One region of the Pseudoduganella sp. RAF19 genome, then DNA from elsewhere that is predicted to be linked to it. Evidence: predicted binding sites of a transcription regulator. Region 1 holds the regulator's gene; the other holds the start of a gene.
The links. Region 1 encodes NrdR, which represses ribonucleotide reductase genes. Its sites were predicted from a motif close to CACNANATNTNGTG; they were not measured.
Positions count from the first base shown of each region.

Region 2: a site for NrdR is predicted at 7,324-7,337, ahead of AB4Z19_RS19630 (ribonucleoside-diphosphate reductase subunit alpha). Genes of this name have one in related genera too.

Region 1 is NZ_JBFREF010000008.1:33,269-47,772, forward strand. It holds gene AB4Z19_RS21000 (SDR family oxidoreductase) at 1-143, opposite strand, end outside; ZMP/ZTP riboswitch at 255-358, shown strand; gene glyA (serine hydroxymethyltransferase) at 447-1,691, shown strand; gene nrdR (transcriptional regulator NrdR) at 1,776-2,234, shown strand; gene pilV (type IV pilus modification protein PilV) at 2,338-2,889, shown strand; gene AB4Z19_RS21020 (PilW family protein) at 2,886-3,746, shown strand; gene AB4Z19_RS21025 (pilus assembly PilX family protein) at 3,748-4,419, shown strand; gene AB4Z19_RS21030 (type IV pilin protein) at 4,416-4,871, shown strand; gene AB4Z19_RS21035 (GspH/FimT family pseudopilin) at 4,796-5,356, shown strand; gene ribD (bifunctional diaminohydroxyphosphoribosylaminopyrimidine deaminase/5-amino-6-(5-phosphoribosylamino)uracil reductase RibD) at 5,388-6,458, shown strand; gene AB4Z19_RS21045 (riboflavin synthase) at 6,467-7,084, shown strand; gene AB4Z19_RS21050 (phosphoesterase) at 7,248-9,581, shown strand; gene AB4Z19_RS21055 (cytochrome-c peroxidase) at 9,684-11,060, shown strand; gene AB4Z19_RS21060 (hypothetical protein) at 11,076-11,723, shown strand; gene AB4Z19_RS21065 (2OG-Fe(II) oxygenase) at 11,723-12,631, shown strand; gene AB4Z19_RS21070 (tautomerase family protein) at 12,592-12,993, opposite strand; gene AB4Z19_RS21075 (SDR family oxidoreductase) at 13,018-13,725, opposite strand; gene AB4Z19_RS21080 (EAL domain-containing protein) at 13,848-14,504, opposite strand, start outside.
Region 2 is NZ_JBFREF010000007.1:86,463-100,966, reverse strand. It holds gene AB4Z19_RS19650 (chloride channel protein) at 140-1,882, opposite strand; gene AB4Z19_RS19645 (MarR family winged helix-turn-helix transcriptional regulator) at 1,879-2,292, opposite strand; gene AB4Z19_RS19640 (type 1 glutamine amidotransferase domain-containing protein) at 2,405-3,085, shown strand; gene AB4Z19_RS19635 (ribonucleotide-diphosphate reductase subunit beta) at 3,140-4,246, opposite strand; gene AB4Z19_RS19630 (ribonucleoside-diphosphate reductase subunit alpha) at 4,349-7,270, opposite strand; gene AB4Z19_RS19625 (sigma-54-dependent transcriptional regulator) at 7,638-9,158, opposite strand; gene AB4Z19_RS19620 (sensor histidine kinase) at 9,169-10,848, opposite strand; gene AB4Z19_RS19615 (PP0621 family protein) at 10,850-11,098, opposite strand; gene AB4Z19_RS19610 (cytochrome C assembly family protein) at 11,095-11,898, opposite strand; gene AB4Z19_RS19605 (ABC transporter ATP-binding protein) at 11,930-12,718, opposite strand; gene AB4Z19_RS19600 (ABC transporter permease) at 12,722-13,537, opposite strand; gene AB4Z19_RS19595 (ABC transporter substrate-binding protein) at 13,547-14,504, opposite strand, start outside.

The DNA of each region.
Region 1 (14,504 bases):
AGATTCGCGCCCAGTTCGGTGGCCAGCGCTTGCAGGCGCTCGGTACGGCGGCCGGCAGCGATGACCTTATGGCCGTTTTGTACGAAAACACGCGCCATGGCGGCGCCAAATCCGGCTGTCGCGCCGGTGACGAGGACAATCATGGGTTTCCTTCAACACAAAGGTCAGAATTGCACAACCCGGAAATTGTATCCGATATATCGGAATTGCCGTTGCTCTGATGCTGAGCATGAAATACAATCTTGGCTCCATTTACTGTCTCACGTAACTGGCGAAAAGCCGGCAATGGCCGGCGAGAGGTGGGTAACCACCGGGGAACGTGAGATCTCAATTAAAGCCGTTCGCCTGGGCAGCCAATGATGGAGTCGTGCGAAGACGGCTGCTCTGACTCATTTCGGCGCCCGCATTCGATCCTATCTGCCTTAGACAAAACCTGGAGTTTTTTCATGTTCGCTAAAGATCACACCCTCGCCAATGTTGACCCGGAACTGTTCGGCGCCATTCAGAACGAAAACAAGCGTCAGCACGACCACATCGAGCTGATCGCTTCCGAAAACTACACCTCCCCAGCGGTGATGCAAGCCCAGGGCTCGCAGCTGACCAACAAATACGCCGAAGGCTATCCAGGCAAGCGCTACTACGGTGGCTGCGAGTACGTGGACGTCGTCGAGCAGCTGGCTATCGACCGCGTGAAGAAGCTGTTCGGCGCGGAAGCTGCCAACGTGCAGCCGAACTCCGGCTCGCAAGCTAACCAGGGCGTGTTCTTCGCCGTGCTGAAGCCGGGCGACACCATCATGGGCATGTCGCTGGCGGAAGGCGGCCACTTGACCCACGGCATGGCACTGAACATGTCCGGCAAATGGTTCAACGTGGTTTCCTACGGCCTGACCGCTGAAGAAGACATCGACTACGACGCCATGGAAGCCCTGGCGAAAGAGCACAAGCCTAAGCTGATCATCGCCGGCGCATCGGCCTTCTCCAAGAAGATCGACTTCGAGCGCTTCGCTAAAGTCGCCAAGGCTGTTGGCGCCTACTTCATGGTCGACATGGCCCACTACGCCGGCCTGATCGCCGCTGGCCTGTACCCGAACCCAGTGCCGCACGCCGACTTCGTGACTTCGACCACCCACAAGTCCCTGCGCGGTCCACGCGGCGGCATCATCCTGATGAAGGCCGAGCACGAGAAGGCCATCAACTCCGCGATCTTCCCTGGCATTCAGGGCGGCCCGCTAATGCACGTGATCGCTGGTAAGGCCGTGGCCTTCCAGGAAGCGCTGCAGCCTGCATTCAAGGAATACCAGCAGCAAGTGGTGAAGAACGCCGACGTGCTGGCCAAGACCCTGATCAAGCGCGGCCTGCGCATCGTGTCCGGCGGCACCGAGTCGCACGTGTTCCTGGTGGACCTGCGTCCGAAGAACCTGACCGGCAAGGAAGCCGAAGCGATCCTGGGCCAGGCGCACATCACCTGCAACAAGAACGGCATCCCGAACGATCCGCAGAAGCCATTCGTGACTTCGGGCATTCGTCTGGGCTCGCCGGCGATGACCACCCGCGGCTTCAAGGAAGCGGAAGCGGAGCAAGTGGGCAACCTGATCGCCGACGTGCTGGATAACCCGAACGACGCTGCTACCATCGAGCGCGTGAAGGCCGCCGTGCAAGTGCTGGTCGATAAGTTCCCGGTTTACGCCTAAGCTGCCGGTTGGTACTATCAGGGCGCCGGGTCGAAAGGCCTGGCGCCTTTTCATTAGAATAATTAAACGAAGACACCCTTAAACATGAAATGCCCGTTCTGCCAGCATGACGATATCCAGGTCCTCGATACGCGCGTATCGGAGGAGGGGGATGCCATCAAGCGCAGGCGGCGTTGCGTGAATTGCGACAAGCGCTTCACGACCTGGGAACGCATCGAACTGACCATGCCTTACGTGGTCAAAAAGAACGGCAGCCGCACCGAGTTCGCCAACTCCAAACTGCGTGACAGCCTGATGCTCGCATTGCGCAAGCGTCCCGTGGCTGCGGAGTCGGTCGATAAGGCGATTGCGTCGATCGAAGAAAAGCTGCTCACCTCCGGCCAGCGTGAAGTCGATTCGGGTTACATCGGCGAGCTGGTGATGCAGGAGCTGCAGCGCCTGGATAAAGTGGCCTATATCCGCTTCGCATCCGTCTACAAGAATTTCGAAGACCTGGCTGAATTCCAGGACGCAATTGAAAAAGTCGAACGCAAGCCGCGTTGACAAATTCTGGCCGGAAATTTTCGGCAAACTCCATTTGATTTGATCTGGCTCAACCGGGTCCCGCCACTGCTGGCTAACTTGAACAGCAGGGGAGGGCTTCGTCATGCGCAAAGCTGCCGCTGGATTTACGCTGGTCGAGGTGCTGGTGGCCGTATTGGTGCTGGCGCTGGGGATGATTGGTGGCGTGGCGATGCAGCTGCATGCCATGCGCACGCGTTACGAGTCGGCGCAGCTGTCGCGCGCGGTGCAGATGGCGGCGGCGATGGCGGACCGCATCCGCGCCAATGCGGCGCAGGTGTCGGCGTACACGGGCTTTGATTTCGATTCCGCCACCGAGCCGCATCCTGTTGCGCACAGCGCGTGTGCCGATGAGGCTTGCAGCAGCGCTGAGCTGGCCGATGCGGAGCTTGATGGCCTGAGGCGTGACGTTGCGCACCAGTTCGGCAATGGCCGCGCGCGCATTTGCCGCGATGCGCAGATCTGGCAGGGCAAGCGCCTGCGCTGGGATTGCTCCGGTGGCGCGGGCGCGCCGCTCGTTATCAAGATCGGCTGGCGCGCAAAGAATCCGGATGGCACGCCGCATCAGTATGGCGCAGGCGAGTTCTCGCCGGGCGTCGCGATCTCGGTCGCCGCCATGCCAGGAGCCGCGCCATGACCCGCGCAACGCCTCGCGCGATGCGTGCGACGGTGCTTCGCCAGCGCCAGTGTGGCTTCGGCCTCGCCGAGGCCATGATCGCTGCCGCGCTCAGCCTGTTCCTGACACTGGTCGCCTCGACCATGCTAATCGCCGCCAACGCGAACTATCTGAACACCGGCGCGGCTTCGCGCGTTGACGACAGTGGCCGCTTTGCGCTGGCCATCATCGGCCAAGCCGTGCGGCAAGCCGGATATGGCGACAGCGATACCGCCGCATTTGCAGGCCTCGACGCGGCAAGCATCAAAGAAAACACCTCCGCAATCGACGAGCCGCAGCCAGCGATAAACGGCAGCGACGTGCTGCTGGTTCACTTCGCCGGCAGCGCGGACGGCGCCATGGTCAACTGTGCGGGCTTTGAAGAAGCCGGCCCGCACGCCTGGAGCATTTTCTATGTCGGCAAGGCAGCCGATGGCGAGGCAGAGCTGCGCTGCAAATACAAAGGCGCCAGCAACTGGGCTGCCGACGCCATCGTGCGCGGCGTGGACAGCTTCCAGCTGCTCTATGGCCTCGACACGGACGAGCCGCAGGATGGCATTCCCAATCGTTACCTCACCGCCGACGCCATCAACGCGATGGACGCTGCGACTGCGGCTGCCGGCACGCCGAAGTCAAATTGGCGGCGCGTGGCTTCTGTGCGCGTGGCCTTGCTGCTGCACGGAGAATTCGGCTCGCGTCCCGGCGGTCCCCCGATGCATTACGCGTTGTTTGAGGGCGGGCCTGTGGTGGACGAGGCCTCGCTGCCAACCCCGCTGCAACGGCGCGCACGGCGCGTGTTCACGGCGACGTATGCCGTGCGCAACCGCCAGGGAGGCTGACATGATGCGGCGGCGCGAGCGCGGCGTGGCGTTGCTGGTGACCTTGCTATTGCTGGTCGCAGTGCTGCTGCTGGGCGCATCAGCGTCCACCATGGCGCTGCTCAGCGAAAAGTCCGCGCGCGCCGAGCGCGACCGGCTGATTGCGTTTCAAGCTGCGGAGGATGGACTCATGGATGCAGAACGCGACATCGAAACCGCCCGCGTCAGCGTAGTGCCCGCGGCGACTGAGACGCCACCTGCCGCGCAGCCACGCGCCACCCCAGTCGGCGCGCTTGGCGCCGGGCCCGGAGACGCCGCGCCATACAGCGCACCGCCCGCCGCGACTGGCGGCGAGCCTGCGCCGTCTGGTGCGGCGCCGGCGTGGCAGGTGGTGGATTTGGCGGGCGGTGACTCGGTGCCGTTTGGCGCGCTGTCGGGGGCGGGGATGGAAACGGGGCAGGGGATGCAGCCGTTCAAGCGTCCGCGCTATTTTGCTGAGCGGCTGGCACGGGCTGGCGGCGGATTCTATTACCGCGTGACGGTGATGGGCTTTGGAACGCGTCCAGACAGCGAAGTCGTGCTGCAGACAACCTATCGCCGCATCGCCGACGGTGGCGCCGGCCGCCAAAGCTGGCGCGAAATCGCCAACTGGCGCGAACTGCACGCCGCCGCGCATGGCGAGGACAAGCCGTGAACGCCGCCGAGCGCGGCCTGTCGCTGCTGGAAACCCTGGTGGCGGTGGCCATCTTCGCGCTGCTGGCCGCCGTCGCCATGCCGGTTTTCACTGACGCGATGATTGCCGCGCGCCGCGCCGAAGCGCAAGGCGTCATGGAAGAGCTGATGCAGCAGCAAGAACGCTACTTCACGCAAGCCAACACCTACATCGCCTTCAACGCCGGCAGCGCCACCGGCGAAGCGAAGCAATTCCGCTGGTGGTCGGGGCGCTCGCCGCCCGGCAGCGGCTACGAGCTGGAAGGCAAAGCCTGCGACAACGACGACATCGCCAACTGTATCCAGCTCATCGCCAAGCCCGGCACCGCGCTGGTCGACAACCACTTCAAGGACCCGCAATGCGAACAACTGACCCTGACCAGCACCGGCCAGCGCACCGCCAGCGGTCCCGCGGCGTCTCGCTGCTGGAAGTGATGATGGTGCTGGTCATCGTCTCCATCATGGCCAGCTCAGCAATGCCGGATATGCGCCGCAGCATCGACGGCTACCGTCTGCGCGCGGCCGCCGCCGACCTGATGGCCGCCATTCAGGAAACGCGTGCCCAGGCCATCGCCAGTGGCCAGATCGTCAGCCTGCTGCCCAAAAACGGCGACTGGCAGCAGGGCTGGACCATCGTCATCGACCGCAACGCCAACCGCCAGCTTGACGCTGATGAACCGCCGCTGATGTCGCACCGCGCCCTGCCCAAAGAGACGCTGGTGAGCTTCCATTTCACCGATCAAACGGCCCCGTCCTACATTGCTTATAATTCTGCTGGACGCAGCTGCCGTTCCGGGCACAGCAAGGCCGCCAATTTTGGCACCCTGTCGCTGGCGCTGGGAGAGCAGAAGCGCACTATCAAGATCAATATGCTGGGCCGGGTGCGCATGTGCGATCCGGACCGCGAATCGTCCTGCTGAACATATGCGAATCAATAGTGACCTGGAAGGCATGCAACTCGCGCTCCAATGGGCGGAGAAAGGCCTGTATACGACCTCTCCGAACCCGCGCATCGGCTGCGTGATCGTGCGCGACGGCGAAGTGATCGGCGAGGGCGTAACCCAGCCCGCAGGCCAGGACCACGCTGAAATCCAGGCAATGAAAGATGCCCAGCGCCGCGGCCATGACGTACGCGGCGCGACCGCCTATGTGACGCTGGAACCTTGCAACCACCATGGCCGCACGCCGCCATGCTCGGAGGCGCTGGTGCGCGCTGGACTGGGCCGCGTGGTAGCGGCGATGGAAGATCCCAATCCGCTGGTGGCAGGGCAGGGCATGGCCAGGCTGGCCGCTGCCGGCATCCAGACCGCGACCGGCCTGCTGGCCGATGAGGCCCACGAGATGAATATCGGCTTCTTCAAGCGCATGAAGACAGGCTTGCCCTGGGTGCGCATGAAGGTTGCCGCCAGCCTGGATGGCATGACAGCCCTGCATAACGGCAAAAGCCAGTGGATCACCGGCCCTGCGGCGCGTGCCGACGGCCACGCATGGCGCGCCCGTACCTGCGCCATCCTGACCGGCATCGGCACCGTCAAGGCCGACGACCCGCAGCTGAATGTGCGCGAAGTGCAGACGCCGCGCCAGCCGCGCCGCATCGTCATCGACAGTAAACTTGAAATCAGCCCATCCGCCCGCATTCTTGAAGGCGGCGGTACGCTGATCGTCGCAGCTGCGCATGACGCGGAAAAGGAAGCCGCCCTGCGCGACAAAGGCGCCGAGATCATCGTGCTGCCGAACGCGCACGGCAAGGTCGAACTGCCGGAACTGATGCGCGAGCTGGGCCGCCGCCAGATCAACGAACTGCACGTGGAAGCCGGCACCAAATTGAATGGCTCGCTGATCCGCGAAGGCTGCGTCGATGAGCTGCTGGTCTATCTCGCGCCCATGCTGATCGGCGACGCGCAAGGCATGTTCTCGCTGGCCGCGCTGGAAGACCTGAGCGGCGCCAGGCGTTTGAAATTCCATGAGGTGAAGCAGATCGGCGACGATTTGCGTATCCTTGCCCGATTCAACTCTCAATAAAGATCACTATGTTTACTGGAATCGTAGCCGCTGTCGGCAAAATCAAAAGCGTCACCCCGCTGGCTGGCGGCGCTGATGCAGGCGTGCGCCTGGACGTGGATGCAGGCGGCCTGCCAATGGCCGACGTGGGCCTGGGTGATTCGATCGCCCTGAACGGTGCCTGCATGACGGTGGTGGAGAAGACCGATACCGGCTTCACCGTCGACGTGTCGCGCGAAAGCCTGAACAAGACCGTGGGACTGGACACCACCACGGAAGTGAACCTGGAAAAAGCGCTGACCCTGGCCGAGCGCCTGGGTGGCCACCTGGTTTCCGGCCACGTCGACGGTCTGGGCGTGGTGCGCAAGTTTGAACCGGTCGGCGAATCGCACGAACTGGTGATTGAAGCGCCGCGCGAGCTGGCCAAATACCTTGCTTACAAAGGCTCGGTGGTGGTGAATGGCGTGTCGCTGACCGTCAACCGCGTGAACGACACGGCGAGCGGCTGCGAGTTCTCGATCAACCTGATTCCGCACACCGTGCAGGTCACCACGCTGAAGCACATGAAGGCTGGCGGCAAGGTCAATCTGGAGATCGACCTGATCGCCCGCTATGTGGAACGAATGCTGTCGGCAGGCACTAAGTAACACCTTGATACATAGCTACACAATCGGTTTCATAACAATATATTTCAGTCCCGATACGGTCACCTGATTGTCATATTGGATTGCAAGAATGCCCAGCGTTCCTCCGGCATGAGGCCGTTGGAATTCATCCTTCAGCATTCATGCAATCCAATAAGGGACTATCATGCCGAGCCTTCGGACTGTTGCAACCAAAAAGAACCTAAGCCTGACCGCGATCGCGGCCGCCACAGCGATGATCGCCGCTTGCGGCAGCAGTAACGACGACAGCGCACCTCCACAGACTTCCACCACGCCGCCTTCCGTCACCATGGCCGGTGTGGTTGCCGCCTCCGGCTTTGTCCCTGGCAGCGCCACTGACCCGACCATCAAGGCCGGCTACTATGCGGGCGCCATGGTCTGTATCGATGCCAATAACAACGGCAAGTGCGACGCCTCCGAAAACCCGGTCACCACCGACGCCAAAGGCGCTTTCTCGCTGTCGGCCGCCGCCGTCGGCCCACTGCTGGCGGACATCGGCACCAGCGCCACCAACACCGCCACTGGCAACAAGGTCGCCAGCCGGCTGGTGTTGCGCGCTGTCGCTGCACAGGTGACGGAGCAGGGCGCCGCTGTTGTCATCAGCCCGCTGTCGAGCGACGTGGCGCGCGCCATGGAAGCGAATAGCAGCGACTACCCGACCGAAAAAGCCAACCTGGCCGCGCGCCTGGGCGTGCCCGCCGCGAACGTGCTGGGCGATGCGAGCACCGTCAGCGATGCAGCTGCGCAAAGCGCCATGCTGTTCGAGTCGAACGCGCTGACCAACCGCTTTACCTATGCGATCACTAAGCTCGACCGCGGCGATCTGTATCCGGACGCACTGGCTGTAGCGGGCGGCGATCCCGGCCTGAAGGGACTGGCAGGCGTGACCGCTGCGACGGCCACCACGGCTGCCGACACCCGCGCGCCGATCACCTTCCTGCAGTCGCAGCAGGCCGCCTTCAACATCGAAGGCATTCCGCGCTACGACCACGTGTTCATCATCATGCTGGAAAACAAGGCCACGTCGTCGATCCTGAATTCGCCGTTCGCGCCGAAGATCAACGGCTATCTGCAGGCCGGCAACCAGCTGACCAGCTACTTCGCGACCGGCAATCCGAGCGAGCCGAACTACACTGCCATTGGCGGCGCCGACGACTTCGGCATCACCGACGACAGCCAGTGGAACTGCGACGCCACCGGCGCCAACGCTCCGCAGGACTTGCCGCTGCCGGACAACACCCAGCCTGGCCTGGCCAAGTCGCCATTCGCCGCCAACTGCACCCAGGCTTCCGGCGTGAACCACAATATCGTCGGCAAGCCTAATCTGTTTACCGCGCTGAGCTCGATGGGCCTGAACTGGCGCACCTATAGCGAGTCCATGAACCCAGGCCAGGACGCGCGCATCGACAGTGTGGGTGATGCCGCCGTCACCGCGACCGACAATGTGTACGCACCGGGCACCGTCGGTGGCAACGCTGCCGCCATCGGCACGCCAGGCCTGGTGCTGCCGCTGCCGGGCCAGCTGTACCGCACCAAGCACCATCCGGGCATGGCTTACCAGAACGTGCGCAGCGCGCCTGAGTTCAAGTTCAGCAACCGCACCATGGGCGGCGGCCAGTGGGACGCCAACCTGAAGAACAGCACCGACTATGCGATCCCTGCCAACTACGACTATGACCAGCTGGGCACCGACCTGGCCAGCGGCCACGTCGGCGCGATCAACTTCCTGGTGCCGGACCAGTGCGATGACATGCACGGCGTGACCGTTACCGGCACCCTGCCGGGCAGCGCGACCGCAATCAAGGCCAGCGATTGCAGCTCGGTTGCCAACAACGTGCCGAACGCCACCGGTGGCGCCATCATCACCCGCGGCGACAACTACGTCGACAAGATCGTCAAGCAGATCCAGGCATCGCCGCTGTGGAAGAACCGCCAGAAGAACGTCGCCATCGTCCTGATGTTCGACGAAGGCAATGCCACCGCGGGCTTCAATTCCTGCTGCGGCTGGAATCCGGGCAACAGCACGGTCGCCAACCCGCTCAAGAAGAACGCCGACGGCACCTGGGCAGTCGACACCACGGTGCACGGCTACACTTCGGGTAACCGTGGCCACGGTCAGAGTGTATTCGGCATCCTGAGCAACCAGCCGAACGCACCGACCGGCATCAAGGATAGCGACGCCTACAGCCACTTCTCCTTCAACCGTACGCTGCAGGATATGTTCCAGCTGGCCGACCCGGCGGTCGACAGCTCCTACATGAACCGCTCCAAGTACACCGAGAAGTTCATCGCGGCCAACATCCTGAACCTGCCGGAATACGCAGGCAGCGCCGATACGCACTTTGACTCCGTACGTCCGACCAACCACGCTTTCGTGGCGCCGGCATCGTACACCCAGAAGCAGTCGGCAGACGTGAGCACCACGGCACAGGTGGGTCCGGATGCGAGCCAGACCAATGTCTGGGCCTTGCACAAGTAAGCGCATCAGTCGCACGTAGTCTCGACAAGGGCCGATCGGCGATCGCGCCCTTGTTCCGTATTTAGCGCAAGACCAGCGAGAGCTATTTTGAACAAGAGAATCATGATTGGCCGTGCCGTCCTGGCCCTGTGTGCCTGCGCAGTATTGGCCGTGCTGTACTCCTGCGGCGGCAGCGAGCCTGCTGCGAATGTCACTTCCAGCACCGGCACCGGCCCGGCTGCGCCGACCGCCCCGGTTACATCCGCCAGCTCGTCGCTGAGTCTGGCCGCGCAAGTGGGGCAGAAGCTGTTCTTCGACACCAGCCTGTCCGGCTCCGGCAAGCAATCCTGCGCCAGCTGCCACGATCCTGCCTACGCCTATGGCCCGCCCAACAATCTGGCGGTGCAATTGGGCGGCCCCAATATGACGGACTCCGGCAGCCGCGCAGTGCCGTCGCTGCGCTACAAGGAATACACGCCGCCATACGCCGACCTGCTCGATAATCCGGACGGCATCAGCGCGCCCGGTCCCGGCGGCGGCTTTACCTGGGATGGCCGGGCCGGCACGCTGGCCGAACAAGCGGTCATCCCATTGCTCGATCCACACGAAATGGCCAATGCCAGCGGCGCCGACGTGGTCGCCAAGGTGAAGGCCGCTTCGTATGCGCCCTTATTCCTGCAGGCCTACGGCGCCAACGCCTTTGATGATCCGGCGGCAGCCTTCAAGAACGTCGCGGCCGCGCTGCAAGCCTTCCAGCTGGAAGACGTCAGCTTCCATCCCTTCAGCAGCAAATTTGATCTGTATGCCGGCAACAAGATTGGCGGCAGCCTGACGCCTGCCGAAACACGCGGCCTGAAGCTGTTCTCCGATCCCAACAAGGGCAACTGCGCCTCATGCCACTACCAGGGCGCGGGCCTGAACGGCAGCTCGGCACTGTTCACCGATTTTTCCTACGAGGCGATTGGCGTGCCGCGCAACGCGGGCATTCCCGCCAATGCCAACGCGGCCTTCATCGACATGGGCGTGTGCGGTCCCTTGCGCGGCGATCATCTGCCAGTCAAGCCCAATGCGGACAACCAGTTCTGCGGCATGTTCAAGACGCCGACCTTGCGCAACGTCGCGACGCGCGGCGCCTTCTTCCACAATGGCGTGATCCATTCGCTGGAGCAGGCGATCCGCTTCTACAACACGCGCGACACCAATCCGGAGATCTGGTATCCGACCGTGGGTGGCACGCCAAAAGCCGGGCCGGATGCGGACTTCCCTATGTATGGCCTGATCACCACGCAATACGCAGGCGGCGCCGTGCAGAAGTTCGATGATCTGCCGGCCGCGTACCGCGTCAACATCGACACCCAGATGCCGCTCGACGGCCGCAAACCCGGCAGCACGCCGCCGCTGACCGAGGGCGACATCGCCGACCTGGTCTGCTTCCTCAAGACGCTGACGGACGGCTATCAGGCATCCAGCCAGCCGGCCAGCGGCCCTTGCACCAATTAATTTTTGAGAACCACCATGAAAAACATCACCATCGTCGCAACCATTGCCGCGCTGGCCACCTTGGCCGGCTGCAGCAACGACAAGGCACTGAACCAGGTCAATATCGACAAGGCCATGCAAACCTATCTGGCCCAGCGCGGCGATCTGTGCCTGGCCAAGAGCAGCTGGCCGATCGACGTCACCGAGGCCGAAAGCGGCACCGGCTCGCGCAACGGCGTGCAAATGCCGGTGCTGGAAAAAATTGGGCTGGTGAGCAGCAGCGGCGCCATGGGCGAGCGCAAGGACGACGACGGCAACGTGACACAAGTGCCGGTGCGGCGTTATGCATTGACCGAGGAGGGCAAGAAATACTATCTGGCCCGCGCCCCGCATAAACATGAAGTCGAAAGCCGCTATGCCACTGCGCCGCACGACTTCTGTGCCGTCAAGCTGACGCTGGACCACGTAGTGGGCTGGGAGATGCCGAAGCGCCCGGACGGCAGCAGCGGCGGCGAAGCGGTGGTGACGTACACCTATCAGGTCAAGCCCGCAGCCTGGGCCATGAATGAAGATGTACGCCGCGTATTTCCGATGGTGGACAATATTATCCGCGGCGCCGGCACCATGCAGCTGAAAGAATCGCTGGTGCTGACGGAGGCTGGCTGGGAGGCCAGGGATCTCTGATGGCCAACCGCATCCAATTCAAGCCGGAGCTGCGCGACTGGCTCCTGCACAATCTTGACCGCGGCATTCCGCCGGCGCCGCTGGTACGCATCATGTGCGAGCAGGGTTTCGACGCGGCCACCGCCGGCGATCTGGTGCTTGTGTTCTGGTGGTCGCGCGCGATGGGCATTGCGCCGCCGGCCGATTGCATCGAACCGGAGCAAGTGGCTGCGGCGCGCTATCGCTACGAGCCGCAGCGCATCAGAAGCGGCAATGATATGACGATCGACGGCCAGCGCATCCGTCTGGCGCTGCAGCTGGAACAGCCGCAGGTGACGCTGCTCGATGATGTCTTCAGTGCCGCTGAATGCGAGGAGCTGATGGCGCTGGCGCAGCCGCGTTTGCGGCCGTCAACCATTGTCGATCCGCTGACCGGCAAGGATACGGTCAGCGCGGCGCGCTCCAGCGAAGGCATGTTTTTCAGGCTGGCCGAATCGCCACTGATCAAGCGTCTCGATGCCCGCTTATCCAGTTTGATGAATCTGCCGATGGAAAACGGCGAAGGCTTGCAGGTGCTGCGTTATCGCGGCGGCGAACAGAGTGTTCCGCATTACGACTTCCTGATGGCGAACAATCCCGCCAACGTGGCTTCGCTGGCACGTAGCGGGCAGCGCGTCAGCACACTGATTGTCTACCTCAATGATGTGAAGGAGGGCGGCCAGACCGTGTTCCCTGAAACAGGGTTGGCGGTCACGCCGCGTCAGGGCTGTGCACTGTATTTTGAATACTGCAACAGCGCCGGGCAGCTTGACCCGCAGTCGCTGCACGCGGCGCTGCCCGTACTGGCCGGCGAAAAGTGGATCGTCACGAAATGGATGCGCCAGCGGCGTTATGTGCCTGCTTCGCCTGGCGTCCAATCGGGGCTGTAACCGCCCAGCGTGGGGTGATACATTTCGTCGCCGGTGTGCTGGGTGAACTCCACGTTGAGGCGATCCTCGCGCAGGCCGAGGATGTCGATACAGAGTGCGCATAAGGCTTTCGCCACTTCCATGCGCAACTCTGGCGGGCGGCCTTTGCGGATGTCCAGCATCATCACGGACACCGGTTCCGGCTCTCCGCCTTCCTCGGTAATCCGCCACACGCCGCCATCGCCCAGTTCACGGATGGCGACGCTGATGCGGCGGATATCGACCGACATCATCTTCGCGTAGGTCTCGCTCATTTTCGCGGCCAGCAGCTTTTTGGCTTCGACCGGATAATGGCCATTCACATCGAGTTGCAGATAGGGCATCGAGACCTCCAGAAGTAACCGCGATCAGGCGCGCGGAGCGCCCAAGTATACCCCGCGCTCAGCGCGCAAGCCCATGCGGACCTGGCGGGCCGTTTCATCGGCCAGCACCTCATCCTCACCCGCTGCCAGCGCGGCGTAGATGGCGTCGGCGACATCTTCCGGCTTGGCTTTAGCAGCCTCGATGCCTGCGGTCATGTCGGTATCCATATAACCCATGTGGGCGCCCAGCACTTGCGTGTTCTGCGCCGCCAGTTCGCCGCGCAGGCCGTTGGTGATGGCCCAGGCAGCCGCTTTCGAGGTGCTGTAGGTGCCGGTGGTCGGCAGGCTCACCCAGCTCAGGGCGGACAGAATATTGATGATCGCGCCGCCGCCGTTCTTCTTCAGGGTTGGTGCGAAGGCTTTGCTGACCAGCAGGGGGCCGACGGCATTGGTCTCGAATTCGGCGCGCAGCTGCTCGACGCTGTCTTCAGCAGTCACCGGGCTGCCGCGCGAAATGCCGGCGTTGTTGATCACCACGGTCACGTCGCCCAGATCGCGGGCCAGGGCTGCCACGCTGGCCGGATCGGTCACATCCAGCTGAACCGGGTTCACGCCGGCCAAGGTGACGGATTTAGGGTCGCGTGCGGCGCCATAGACTTTGCTTGCACCCGCTGCAATTGCTTGTTTGGCAAGCGCCAGGCCCAGGCCGCGGTTAGCACCAGTGATCAGTACGACGGAATTCTTGATATTCATTTAAGGCTCCCAGAGGTTTGTTTAAATGACGGGCGTCATCCATTGACCTTAATGATAGCGATCGCAATTAATAAGTCAAGAAAAAATTTAGGGGGCAGATCTGACCCGTGTGGGGCGGCGGGTTAGCCGGTGCGGCGGGTGGTGGGGGATTCGCGCTGGTGGTCGGCTTCGGCGAAGGCGGCGCGGACGACGGCTTTCAGGTCTTCGTCGTCCCAGGGCTTGCTCAGGAATTTCCAGACGGCGCCGCGATTGATGGCGTCCTTGATCGCATCCAGGTCTGCATAGCCGGACAGTACCATCCGCACCGTCTGCGGATACAGCTCCCGCGCCCGCGCCAGGAATTCCGTGCCGCTGATTTCCGGCATGCGCTGGTCGGCGATCACGACTTGCACATCGTTCGCAGCCAGCAGTTCGAGCGCCTCCCGCGCATTGGTGGCGATCAGGATGCGGTAGCCTTCGCGCCGGAACAGGCGCACCAGCGAGTACAGCACGTTCTGCTCGTCGTCCAGCAGCAGCAGGGTGCGGTTGGGCAGTAGCGGCACGACGTCATGCTGCAAGGTGCGCTGTTCGCGCAGCAGGCCGGCCAGACCCTCGGCGGGGAGGGCGGGACTGAACAGGAAGCCCTGGATCTTGTCGCAGCCGATATTGCGCAGGAAGTTCAGTTGGCCCATGGTTTCCACGCCTTCCGCCACCACGGTCAGTTTCAGGCCGTGCGCCAGCGCGATGGTGGCCTGGGCGATGGCTGCGCTGCGCGGTTCGCTGGTGATGTTGCGGATGAA
Region 2 (14,504 bases), on a different contig from region 1:
ATAGACAGGGAGCCCTTCTGAATCCTCACCGATTCTCACCTTTCATCGAAAAGATTTGAAGTAGTAAACAAGCTGCTAAGAATACGTTGCCACGCGGCCACATAAAAACTAAGCCTCCCGAAGGAGGCCTTAGTGACTATTACTTAGCGAGCGTAAAGCGGCGGAAACGATGACGCGCATGTTCTTCGTTATGCAGTGCCAGCGAAGACTTGATCAAGTCGCTACGACTGATCACACCGGCAAGTTCGCGGCTTGTCGCATCAGCAACCACCGGCAAACGTTCAAGTCCGTGCACCGCCAGACGCACAGCAACCGTGCGGCAGGTTTCCCCACGCAGCGCGACCACTGGGGCGTTCACGCCATACAGTTCGCGCACATGCACGGCATTGGGCGCTTGCTCCATCGCAGCGCGGTCCAGCATGCCGAGCACTGCGCCCTGATGCGTAACGGGATAAGCGCGGTGCTTCTGATTGGCGCCGAAGTGCGATTGCAGGACATCGGCAATCAGCGCGTCGGCATCGATCGACATCGCAGTGGCAGTCATCACCTCTTCCACGCTGTGGCGTTCCAGCGGATCGATGCCGTACTCGCGGTAGATATGGTGGCCGCGGCGTGCGATCTTCTCGGTCAGGATCGAGCGGTGCATGGTGATCACGGTGAAGCCGTAGGCGATCACCGATGCCATCAGCACCGGCAGCAGCGCGTTGGCGTCGTGCGTCAGCTCGTAAGCAAAGACGGTCGCCATGATCGGGGCGCGCATCATGCCGCCCAGAGTTGCAGCCATGAAGACCAGCGGCCACACGGCAGGCGACCCGCCCGGCAGATAAGGCCCCAGCACTGCGCCCAGGCCTGCGCCCAGCATCAGCAAGGGGGCCAGCACGCCGCCCGATGTGCCGGAGCCCAGCGCGATCAGCCACATGATGGCCTTGGCCAGCAGCAGGCTTGCCACCACGCTGGCCGCCAGATGGTTCTGCAGCAGGTCGCCGATCACGTCGTAACCAACGCCCAGTGCGCGCGGCTGGAAATAACCGCCGACGCCAATTGCAATGGCGCCCAGCGCCGGCCACCACATCCAGTGGATCGGCAGCTTGTGGAACCAGTCTTCAACGCGGTACAGGGCGGTCGACAGGATCAGGGCCAGCACGCCGCACAGCAGGCCGGCGATCACGCAAGGCAGGAAGCCCAGCGGTTGCAGGGCTGCGCTCTGCTGCGGGAACAGCGGCCCCGCGTCCAGAATCAGCGGACGCAGGAAGCCCGCCACCGCGCAGGCAATCGCCACCGGCAGCAGGCTGCGTGGACGCAGTTCAAACAGCAGCAGCTCAACCGCCAGGAGCACCGCAGCGATGGGCGTACCGAACACCGCGGTCATGCCGGCTACCGCGCCCGCCACCAGCAGGGTCTTGCGCTCGGCATCGCTCAGGTGGAAGTGCTGGGCGATCAGCGAACCGACTGCGCCGCCCGTCATGATGATCGGGCCTTCCGCACCGAACGGATCGCCGCTGCCGATGGCAATTGCGGACGCCAGCGGCTTCAGCACCGCGACCTTGGGCGACATGGCGCTACGCTTGAACAGGATGGCTTCAATCGCTTCCGGAATGCCGTGGCCGCGGATCTGTTCCGAACCGTAGCGGGCGATCAGGCCGATGATGATGGAACCGATAATCGGCACCGCAATCACCCAGGCGCCCAGCGTATGGTTGGCGGGCGAATGCGGCTCGGCCGACAGCGTCTGGAAGAAGAACAGGTTGGTGAAGAAGGAGATGGCGTGCAGCAGCAGCCAGGCCGTGCCGGTGCTCAGCACGCCGATCACGGCCGCAATGGCGCCGATCGGCAAAAGCCGTGCGTCGCCGCTGAAGTCGCTGCGTGGGTCGTAGGGTTTCATAGCTTCGAAGGGAGGTTGGGAATCGTAAACACACCGGCCAGCGATTGCAGCTCGGCACGGTGCATCGCCGCCAGGCGGGACAGTACGTCCTCGCCGGCCGGCAGTAGATGCACTTCGACACGGCGGCGATCCAGATCGTTCGGCCTGCGCTGCACTAGCCCGGCCGCCTCGCAGCGCGTCAGCAGCGCGACCACGCCATGCTGCTGCGCCTGCAGGCGCTCCGCCAGCTCGCCTACCGTGGCCCAGTCGCGGCCGGGGTAGCCTTTGATGTGCAGCAGCAGCAGGTATTGCAGCGGCGTGATGCCCTCCGCATGCGCCGCATTTTCTGAAAAGCGCTCGAAGCGCCGCATCTGGTATCGGAATTCCGACAGCGCCGTGAAGTCGGCCTTGCTTAATGAAGATGATGTCATTGGCGAAATTTTATATCATGTTGTGACATAATTAGCCGCACATCATACCACGCTTCAATTGCATTTGGGCGAGCCTCCGCTAAGCTGAAGAGGCTTCATTTCAGGAGAGATCATGAAAATACTGATGGTACTTACCTCCCACGATCAGCTAGGGAACACAGGCAAGAAGACGGGTTTCTGGCTGGAGGAGTTCGCAGCGCCCTACTATGTATTCAAGGATGCCGGCGTGGACGTCTCGGTGGCATCGCCGAAAGGCGGACAGCCGCCGCTCGATCCCAAAAGCGATGAGCCTGATTTCCAGACCGAAGCAGGCGAGCGTTTCAAGAAAGATCCGGCCTCCCAGCACGTCCTGGCAAACAGCCGGCGCCTGTCGGAAATGTCCGAGAAGGACTTCGACGCCATTTTCTATCCGGGCGGACATGGCCCTTTGTGGGATCTGACCAATGACAAGGATTCGATCGGCCTGATCGAACGGACCTACGCGGCCGGCAAGCCCGTCGCCATGGTATGCCACGCTCCCGGCGCGCTGCGCTTTGTGAAAGGGCCGGACGGCCAGCCATTAGTGAAGGGAAAGAAGGTCACCGGCTTCACCAATACCGAAGAGGAAGCGGTGCAGCTCACCAAGATCGTTCCCTACCTCGTTGAGGATGTTCTGAAAGAGAACGGCGGCATTTTCTCCAAGGCTGCCGACTGGCAACCGTATGTGCTGGTCGATGGCCATCTGGTCACCGGCCAGAACCCGGCCTCCTCTACCGCCGGCGCAAAGAAACTGCTGGAAGTTTTACGCAGCTGAAACGCATAAAAAAAACCCGCCGGAAAGGCGGGTTTTTTGTGGGTGAGGCTGAGATTAATCCCAGCTCAGTGCGCCACCGGTCTGGTACTCGGTCACGCGGGTTTCGAAGAAGTTGCGTTCCTTCTTCAGGTCGATCATTTCGGACATCCATGGGAATGGATTCTCGTCCTGGTCGAACAGCTGCTCCAGGCCGATCTGCACCGCACGGCGGTTGGCAATGAAGCGCAGGTAGCCTTTGAACATGGCCGCGTTCAGGCCCAGCACGCCACGTGGCATGGTGTCTTCGGCGTAGCGGTATTCCAGCTCGACAGCTTGCAGGAACAGGCCCTTGATCTCTTCCTTGAAGGCCGGCGTCCACAGTTGCGGATTTTCCAGCTTGATGGTGTTGATCAGGTCGATACCGAAATTGCAGTGCATCGATTCGTCGCGCAGGATGTACTGGTACTGCTCGGCGGCGCCCATCATCTTGTTCTGACGGCCCAGCGCCAGGATCTGGGTGAAGCCGACATAGAAGAACAGGCCTTCCATCAGGCAGGCGAACACGATCAGGGACTTCAGTAGCTGCTGGTCGCTCTCGATGGTGCCGGTCTTGAACGCAGGGTCGGTCAGCACGTTGATGAACGGGATCAGGAACTGGTCCTTGTCGCGGATCGACGCCACTTCGTTGTAGGCGTTGAAGATTTCCTGCTCGTCCAGGCCCAGGGACTCCACGATGTACTGGTAAGCGTGGGTGTGGATCGCCTCTTCGAACGCCTGGCGCAGCAGGTACTGGCGGCACTCAGGAGCGGTGATGTGGCGGTAGGTGCCCAGCACGATGTTGTTGGCAGCCAGCGAGTCGGCGGTGACGAAGAAGCCCAGGTTGCGCTTGACCAGGCGGCGCTCGTCTTCGGACAGGCCGTTCGGGTTCTTCCACAGCTCGATGTCGCGCTGCATGTTCACTTCCTGCGGCATCCAGTGGTTGGCGCAGCCGGCCAGGTACTTGTCCCAGGCCCATTTGTATTTGAACGGGACCAGCTGGTTGACGTCGGTCTGGCCATTGATGACGCGCTTGTCGTCGGCATTCACGCGCAGGGCGACCTGCTCGGCGCTTGCCTCGGCGGTGGCGCCCATCGGAGGGGTTTGGCGCGGGGTTGCCGCGGCTTCATCATCCCAGGATAGCATTTTGTTGAGTTCCTTCTAATTAAGCTTTTAAACCCGAGGCGGAAACCAAGTGGCTGCCACGATGTGGCAGCCACTCGCCTCACGCCATTGGTTCTTATTGTATTACTGGCAGGCTTCGCATTCCTCGAAACCGTCGTCACCAGGACGCAGGTAGCAGGCGGCGCCTTCTTCCACTGCCGGAGCTGCCTCAACAGGAGCCGGAGCGGCCGGAGCGGCGTTCATGGCGGCCGGAGCATTGGCCGACACAGCGTTCAGCGCGCCGGTACGGGTGGTCGACTTCTCCATGTGCGACGCAGCGATGGTGCGCAGGTAGTAAGTGGTCTTCAGGCCGCGCAGCCATGCCAGCTTGTACGTCTCGTCCAGTTTCTTACCGGAAGCGCCAGCCATGTAGATGTTCAGCGACTGTGCCTGGTCGATCCACTTCTGGCGGCGCGAGGCAGCTTCCACCAGCCAGGTTGGCGAGATTTCGAAGGCGGTCGCATAGATATCGCGCAGGTCTTGCGGCACGCGGTCGATCTTGCTCAGGGAGCCGTCGAAATACTTCAGGTCGGCGATCATCACTTCGTCCCACAGTTCGCGGGCTTTCAGGTCGCGCACCAGGTAGGCGTTGATCTCGGTGAACTCACCGGACAAGTTCGACTTCACATACAGATTCTGGAAGGTCGGCTCGATGCAAGCAGACACGCCAATGATGTTCGAAATGGTTGCGGTCGGAGCGATCGCCACGCAGTTCGAGTTGCGCATGCCGAACTTGGCGATGCGCTCACGCACCGGCGCCCAGTCCATCGAGGCGGACAGGTCCTGCTCCAGGTAGCCGCCGCGCTGCTCAGCCAGCAGCTTGACGGAGTCCTGCGGCAGGATGCCGCGGTCCCACAGGGAACCCTTGTACGATTCGTACTGGCCGCGCTCTTCCGCCAGCTCGGTCGACGCCAGGTAAGCGTAGTAGCAGACCGCTTCCATCGAGGTATCGGCGAAAGCTACCGCTTCCTGCGAAGCGTAAGGCACGCGCATCATGTGCAGGCAGTCCTGGAAGCCCATCACGCCCAGGCCGACCGGACGGTGGCGCATATTCGCGTTGCGGGCCTTGTCGACAGCGTAGTAGTTGATGTCGATCACGTTATCCAGCATGCGCATGGCGGTGCGGATGGTCTTCTGCAGCTTGACGTGGTCCAGCTTGCCCTCTTTCATGTGGGCAGGCATGTTCACGGAACCCAGGTTGCAGACGGCGATTTCGTCGGCGTTGGTGTTCAGGGTGATCTCGGTGCACAGGTTCGAGCTGTGCACTACGCCCACGTGCTGCTGCGGCGAACGGATGTTGCAAGGATCTTTGAAAGTGATCCATGGGTGGCCGGTTTCGAACAGCATGGACAGCATCTTGCGCCACAGGTCCAGCGCTTCGATCTTCTTCCACACGCGGATTTCGCCGGCTTCCGCCTTGGCTTCATACGCCAGGTAGGCTTCTTCGAAGGCCTTGCCGACCTTGTCGTGCAGGTCCGGGCAATCCGATGGCGAGAACAGGGTCCAGTGCGACTTTTCCATCACGCGCTTCATGAACAGGTCCGGAATCCAGTTCGCGGTGTTCATGTCGTGGGTGCGGCGGCGGTCGTCGCCGGTGTTCTTGCGCAGGTCGAGGAATTCCTCGATGTCCATGTGCCAGGTTTCCAGGTAAGCGCAGACAGCGCCCTTGCGCTTGCCGCCCTGGTTCACTGCCACAGCGGTGTCGTTCACTACTTTCAGGAATGGCACCACGCCTTGCGACTTGCCGTTGGTGCCCTTGATGTGGGCGCCCAGTGCACGCACAGGGGTCCAGTCGTTACCCAGGCCGCCGGCGAACTTGGCCAGCAGTGCGTTTTCCTTGATGGCGTCGTAGATGCCTTCCAGGTCGTCGGACACGGTGGTCAGGTAGCAGGAAGACAGCTGGGAACGCAGAGTGCCCGAGTTGAACAGGGTCGGGGTCGACGACATGAAGTCGAAGGTCGACAGCAGGTTGTAGAACTCGATGGCGCGCGCTTCGCGGTTTTCTTCGTTCAGGGACAGGCCCATGGCGACACGCATGTAGAAAGCCTGCGGCATTTCGATGCGCACATCGCGCACGTGCAGGAAGTAGCGGTCGTACAGGGTTTGCAGGCCGATGTAGCCGAACTGCAGGTCGCGGTCGGCTACCAGGGCCTTGGCCAGCTTGGCCAGGTCGAACTTGGCCAGCTCAGGATTCAGCAGCTCGTTCTCGATACCCTTGGCGATGTATTTCGGGAAGTATTCGATGTATTCGGCGGCAGCTTTGGCTTGCGCGGTTTCCTTGCCGAAGACTTCCTTACGGATGGTGTGCAGCAGGATGCGGGCGGTCACTTGCGAGTAAGCCGGGTCCTTTTCCATCAGCGCGCGGGCAGCCAGGATGGCGGACTTGTGCAGCTCTTCGACCGGCACGCCGTCGTACAGGTTCTTGACGGTTTCAGCCAGGATAGCGTCGGCATCGACGTGCTTTTCCAGGCCGGAGCAAGCGGCGCCGATCAGGTCGCGCACTTCCTGCATCACCAGCGGACGGCGCACGCCGTTTTCGGTCACGCTGATTTGCGGTTCAGCGGCAGCGGTCGCGCCTTGTGCTTCCTTCTTCAGGCGGCGCTCTTCCATGTGCTTGGCGCGGTACAGCACGTAGGAACGTGCCACGTCGTGTTCGCCGGAGCGCATCAGGGCCAGTTCCACCTGGTCCTGCACGTCTTCGATGTGGAAAGTGCCACCGGATGGCTGGCGACGCACCAGGGCGTTCACCACGTTATTCGTGAGTTGCTCCACCAGTTCGCGGATGCGCGCGGACGCTGCACCCTGGCCGCCGTTCACGGCAAGGAAGGCCTTGGTCATGGCCACGGCGATCTTGGACGGCTCGAACGCCACCACCGCGCCGTTACGGCGGATGATGCGGTAGTCGCCCAGCGTGCTCGCCGGCGTGCTCAGGCCGCCAGCGTCAGCGCCTGCGGATACCGGTGCTTGTGGCACTGGGGTGATGGAGGTATCTTGAGTCGATTGCATTTTTGCTCCCACGATAACGCGTATTAGGGTTGTTTTCTTACGGCAACTACGACCACTACATCTAGTGAATCGGTTAAATCCATCCACTAATTGTAGTGACCGCTTCCGGCTCGCACAAGGCCAATTTTTTTCATGCCGGACAATATTTCTATTGACTTTTCATATCGCCGGAATTGACGGGCGATCGGCTGTGAGCAAGCACTAACTGCTTGAATTTATTGCTCAATAAGTAAGCAAAATTGTGCAGTGGCAGGATGTTGTGCGTTGGCAAAAACGCTACAGAATGGGCCTGGGAATTCGCCGGGGGACAGCATTATAAACCCATGGCGAGATGCGGGTGGCCGCCATGATGTGGCGGCCACCGGGTTTAAGTCTCGGGTTCCTGGATGTTCAGCTTCTGCATCTGGTAGCGCAACTGGCGGAAGCTGATGCCCAAAAGTTGAGCAGCCTGGGTGCGGTTGTAGCTGGTCTGCGCCAGCGCACGGATGATGATGTCGCGCTCGACTGCCGCCAGGTAGGCCGGCAGGTCACTTGGCAGGACGTCGAAGGCCGGCAGAGGCGGCATGGAGATGCCCGGCGCGGCTGCATCCGCAGGCGAAGAGACGGCAGCGAGCGGTGCGGCGGTGACTGCCTGCGCCGACGCGGCCGCACTCGCCGCGGGCATCGCGGGCGGCGGCACCGGTATGGCGGCCGGCTGCGGCGCCGCGACGGGCTGCGGCGCGGCGGCCAGGCCGGCCGTGCTTCCGCCCTTGAGCGCCAGATCCTCCACCGCAATCACGCCATCATTGGAAAACGCCAGCGCGCGTTCCAGAATATTTTCCAGCTCGCGCACATTGCCGGGGAAGGCATAGGCGCGCAACGCGTCCAGCACGCCCGGTCCCATGGTGACCTTGTGTTCGAACGTGCCGAGGCGGCCGAGGATGGCCTGGGTCAGCTCTTCCAGGTCGTCGAGCCGCTCGCGCAGGGGCGCCAGGCGCAGCTCGATCACGTTCAGGCGGTAGAACAAGTCCTGCCGGAACAGGCCCTCCTCCACCAGCTTTTCCAGATTCTTGTGGGTGGCACTGATGATGCGCACATCGACCGGCTCCTCCGACGTCGCGCCGATCTTGCGCACGCGGCGCTCCTGGATGGCGCGCAGGAGCTTGACCTGCATGGCCAGCGGCAGGTCCGCCACCTCGTCCAGCATCAGGGTGCCGCCATTCGCGGCCTGGAAGAAGCCATCGCGCTCGTCCGCCGCGCCGGTGAAGGCGCCCTTGCGGTAGCCGAAGAATTCCGCCTCCATCAACGCTTCCGGGATCGCGCCGCAGTTCACGGCAATAAAAGGCTTGTCCGCGCGCGAACTCTGGGCGTGGATTTCGCGTGCCGCCAGCTCCTTGCCGCTACCCGACTCGCCGTTGATCGCGATCGGCGCCATCGAACGGGCCAGGCGGCCGATCTGTGCGCGCAGGGCCTGGATGGCGGCCGAGTTGCCGCGCAGGCGGCTGGCCGCTGGTTTGTGGTCCGCCGTCGCGGTATCCGGCTCGTTCAGCTTCAGCGCCGACTGCACCATCACGCGTAGCTGGTCCAGTTGCACCGGCTTGCTCACGTAATCGAAGGCGCCCGCTTTCAGCGCGACCACCGCGTTTTCCGCGCTGCCGAATGCCGTGACCACCGCGATCGGGATGTTCTTGCCGCTTGCCGTCACATCGCGCACCAGGTCCAGGCCAAGGCCATCGGGCAGACGCATATCGGTCAGGACGAGCGAATACTCGCGCTCCGCATACAGGCGGCGCGCTTCCGCCAGGGTTTCGGAGCTGTCCACGTCCAGCCCCATTTTCAGCAGCGTAATTTCCAGCAGTTCGCGCAGGTCGGCTTCGTCATCGACGACCAGGACACGTGGAGAACTCATGCAATTCTTTCTACTTGTTGGCTTGCGCGGCTGGCCGCGCGAAGGTAATCACGAAACGCCCGCTCGACTTGCGGACGCCGGCTGTCATGTCGGAATCGAAGCGGTACTCGTAGTCCAGCATGGCCTCGTTATTCAAGCACAATTCGCGCGCCAGATATAGTCCCAGGCCGGTGCCCTTGCTGGATGTGGTGTAAAACGGCTCGAACAGGTGAGCCCGCACCTCGGGCGAAATGCCGGGGCCGTCGTCCTGCACATGCAGCTCCAGCGGGCGCCCCTTGAAGTGAACGATGAACACCTTCATGCTGCCCGGCGTGCCGCTGGCATAGCGCACGGCATTGTTCAGAAGGTTGATCAGCACCTCGCGCAGGTGCAGCGGATCGAAACGCACGAACAGCTTGCGCATGCCGCCCAGGCAGACGATGCCGCTATCCAGCTTGTGGGTTTCGTCGAATTCGGCTTTCAGCTCGGACAGGAAATGGCTCAACTCCAGCGGATCGTGATGGACCTGGGCCTTGCGCGACAGCTGCAGGATATCCTCCACCATCCGGTTCACGCGCGCCACATTGTCGCTAACGATCTTCAGCAGGCGCTTGTGGACGGGCGCCTGCAAGTCCTCTTCCAGCAGCGAATTGGCGTGGCCGATGGCCGACAGCGGATTGCGCACCTCGTGCGCGATGCTGGCGGTCAGGCGTCCCATGGAAGCGAGTTTCAGCTGCTGGGCCTTTTCCTCGATCTCGGTCACATCTTCGAGGAAGATCACGTTGCGCTCAACGCCAAGGCCTGAGGTATCGGCGGCCGAGAAGCGCACTTTCAGGTGAGAGGCCACGTCGCGGCGCGCGCTCCAGGCAGCCGTCATTTCCTGCGCGATGGGCTCGTCGAATGGTTTGATGGTGACGAAGGCGAAGGCCTGTTCCGGATGTCCGCGCCAGTCCGCGTAAGCCTGCACGATGGGTTGCAGCGCCGGCGTATCGCTCAAGCGGCTGCCGTGCCGCACCGCCACGGTGCCCAGCATCTTCTGGACAGCGGGATTACTCATATGAATAGCGCCATCGCCGCCCACCACCAGAATCCCGTCGCCGGACTGCGACAGCACCAGGCGGTTGATGGCCTGCTGCACGCCGATCTCCACGCCGCGCTGCACGGCCAGTTCTTCCTGCCCGATCAGGCGGGCGGCCATGCGATTGATCACCGTCACCGCCGCGAAACCGGCCGCACCGTACAAGCCCGCCTGCACCAGTAGCACATGCTCGCCGTTTTGCAGCATGACCCGGTACATCGCCTCGGCCAACAGGAACAGGGTCGCAATCGAAGCAAAGAACAAGGCCACCAGCAGCGGCGCCAGAATCGCACAGCCGGCCAGCGGGAACAGATAGAGGATCGCCAGGGTGCTGCGCATGCCGCCATCGTCCAGGTACAGCAGCGAGATGACGCCGATATCGCAGGCCAGCTGGCAGACCAGCTGCAGCATGAAGCGCTGGCGCCAGTAACTGGCCGCAAGCACGAAGCCCAGCGCAGCCAGCACATAAGCCGTACACAGCTCGACACGCTGCTGAGAGACTGTCGCTGCGCCCAGGCTCATATAAGCCAGCAGCACCAGCGCAATCACGGCGCGCGTGCCGTTCAGGGTCTGCAGCGAGCGCCAGAATGTCTCGCGGGATTCGGCCGACAGGGAATTCAGGCGCGCCAGCAACTTAGTTCGCGGCCAGTTGGGCGTGGGCCAGGCTGCAGAAATCCTGGCCTTTATACAGCACGTTTTCCGACGCGGGGTAATGCACGCCGCAATGGGCGCAGCGCAGCATGGCTTCGGCGTCAGCCTGGCGCGGCGGTGCGCTTGGCTGGCGCGGCGATGGCTGCTGATTGCCGCTCGCGTTGCGCAGCTTGGTGCGGATGGCGCCCATCACCAGAAATACCAGCGCCAGCCAGAACAGAATACGTGTCATGCAATACCTCGATGTAAAACCACTTCCAGTACAAAACGGCTGCCGACATAGGCCAGCAGCAGCGTCGCGAAGCCGGCCAGCGTAAAGGTCAGGGCCGTGCGGCCGCGCCAGCCGCGGAAGTGGCGGCCGGCCAGCAAGGACGCGAACAGCATCCAGGACAGCAGAGTAAAGACGGACTTATGATCCCACTTCAGCGCGCGTCCGAACAGCTCCTCGGAGAAGACGATGCCTGACAGGACAGTCAGGCTAAGCAGAGTGAAGCCGAAGGCGATCAGGCGGAACAGCAGCTTCTCCATGGTCAGCAGCGCCGGCAACTGATCCAGCGCGGTGGACAGGAAAGTCGTGCGGTCGCTGTTCGAATGCAGGCGGGACTCTTGCAGCGCCATCAGCACGGCATGGAAAGCAGCGATGGTCAGGGTGGCGTAGGCCAGCGTGGCAATGGCGATATGCCAGCCCAGCACCGCAGTGCGGCCATCTACAGGCAACAGATTGCCCGGGAAAATGGCCTGCAGCACGGTGGTCGCGGCGGCGACCGGCATCACGATGCGGCGCAATCCCTCCAGCGGATAATTCTGGTTCTCCAGCCAATACGCGGCCACTGAAATCCACAGGGCCGACGACAGCATGGCCGCAAAACCGATGCGCAGCGAACCCGGCACCATCACATTAATCCACAGCGCAGCGCCGTGCAGCAGCCAGGCGCCCGCGGTCAGCGCAGCGACAGGAACGGCCTTGCGGGATGGGAGGAAGGCACAAACAAGATAAAGCAGCGTTGCTGCGATCAGAAAGTAAGTCTGCATTCGCTTAGTTTAACACCCCAGCCACGACTGGCTAATCCACCGCCGCGAGCCGGAGCTCTTCATTGTGGTGGCGTTGTTGTTCTTCCATGACCAGTTGGCCGAGCTCGCGCTTCAAGGCGTTGAATTCGGGGGCGGATGGGTCGCGCTCGCGCGGCAACTCGACCAGCATGTCGCGCTTGACCGTGCCCGGACGGTAGGTCATCACAATGATCCGGTCGGCCAGGTAAATCGCTTCTTCAATACTGTGCGTGACGAAGATGATGGTTTTCTTAAGCTCCGACCAGATGCGCAGCAGCTCGTCCTGCAGATTGCGCCGGGTCAGCGCATCCAGCGCGCCGAAAGGCTCGTCCATCAGCATGATCGGCGAGTCCAGCGCCAGCACGCGCGCGATCGCCACGCGCTGCCGCATGCCGCCCGACAGGTCTTTCGGGAAGCGGCTGCGGAAATCTTGCAAGGACAGCATCTTCAACAGCTTGTCCACCGTCGCTGTGATCTCGGCCTTCGGCGTGCCCTTGATCTCCAGCCCGAAAGCGACGTTGTCCTCCACCGTCATCCAGGGGAACAGCGCGTATTCCTGGAACACCATGCCGCGCTCCGGCCCCGGCTCGGTCACCTGCGCGACGCCGGCAGTGATCGTGCCCTTCGACGGCAGCGCGAATCCGGCAATCGCGTTCAGCAAGGTCGACTTGCCGCAGCCCGATGGCCCCAGCAGGCAGACGAACTGCCCATGCGGGATTTCCAGAGTGATGTCCTTCAGCGCCACGACGCTTTCGCCGAACACCTTGCTGACATGATCAATCACGATATGCGCGTCGCTCATGGATTAGTTCTCCAGGCCGCGATGCCAGCGCAGCAGGTAGTTATTCAGACGGTTCACGCCCACATCGATCGCCAGGCCAATCAGCCCGATAGAGATCATGCCCGCGATGATCTTGTCCGACCAAAAATATTCGCGCGCCTCAAGGATGCGGAAGCCCAGCCCATTGTTCACCGCGATCATCTCCGACACGATCACCACGATGAAGGCCGTACCGATGCCGATCCGCACGCCCGACAAGATATAAGGCACAGCCGCCGGCAAAATCACCCGCAGGAACATGGTGCTTCCGGACGCGCCCAGGTTGCGCGCCGCGCGGATATAGATGCCGTCCACCTGGCGCACGCCCGCAATGGTATTCATCAGCACCGGGAAGAAGGCGCCCAGCGAAATCAGGAACACGGCCGGTGGATTGCCAAGCCCGAACCACAGAATCGACAGCGGAATATAGGCAATCGGCGGAATCGGCCGCAGCAGTTGCACCAACGGATTTAGCCAGTCGTACACGCGATCGCTGGCCCCCATCATCAGCCCTACCGGCAACGCCAGCCCGGCGCCGATCAGGAAGCCGACAATCACGCGATACAGACTACCGATGGCGTCATGAATCAGCTCACCCGAAAACGCCCAGGCCAGCCAGCTGCCTTCCGTGTGCGGCTGCGGCGGCAGCGCGTATTCGATCCACTTCTGCACCACGGCCAGCGGCGACGGCAGAATCTGTGGATTGACCCAGCCCTGCGAGGACACCAGCTGCCAAGCCGCGATCACCACCGCCGGCACAATCAGGCCGACGCCCAGTTGACGCCATCCCGCTATCGCCATGATGCCTCCTTATTTGACGCCGAGGCTCTTCTTGGCCTGATCCAGCAGGTCGGTCTTGACCCAGTCCTTGGCCACTGGCGGCTTGCTCATCTTGCCTACGCCGGTCTTCACCATGACGTCGGTCGTGGTCTGGATATGCTCGGGCGTGATGTCGTAGGAATACGGCGAATTGCCGATCGCGTCCTGGAAATCGCCGCTGGTCAGCTGGCCCTTGAACACCACCTCGCGCACGAATTTCTCGGCGGTGGCGGGATTGTCAATGAAGGTCTTGGTGGCTTCGACGAAGCAGCGCATGAATTTCTCGGCCACGGGACGGCGCTCTTTATAGAACTTCTCCGTCATCACCATGGTCCGCACCGGCTCGCCGATCGGCGTGTCGTACGGCTTGACGATTTCGTTGCCGAATCCCTTATTGATCGCCTGGGACGATTGCGGTTCGGAGTTCATCATGGCATCGATGTTCTTGCCGATCATGGCCTGGTTCAGATCCGCATAGGCGAGAAAGACCAGTTGCACATCCTTGCCCGGCTGCTCGGAAACTGTCAGGCCGGCTTGCTGCAATTCGGCCAGCAGCAGCACTTCCTGGATACCGCCTCGCGTGACGCCAACCTTCTTGCCCTTCAAGTCCTTGACCGATTTCAGTTTGAGGTCCGCACGGCCCACCAGGCGCGCGCCGCCTTTCGCGAAGCCCGCCACTACATAGATCGGCGCGCCGCCGGCACGGCCGGAAATCGCCGCTTCGGATGCGGTCGCACCCACGTCCAGCTCACCGGCGATGATGGCCTGCATCACATCCAAACCTTTGGCGAAGACGTGCTCTTCCACCTTGATGCCGCACTTCGGTGCAATCTCCTTGATATACGACACCGCGCCGTAGTGCGCGAATTTCAGGTTGCCCAGCCGAACCACGTCCTGCGCCTGCGCGCTACCTGCTGCAACCAGCGCAGCCAGCGCCAGCGACTTCACG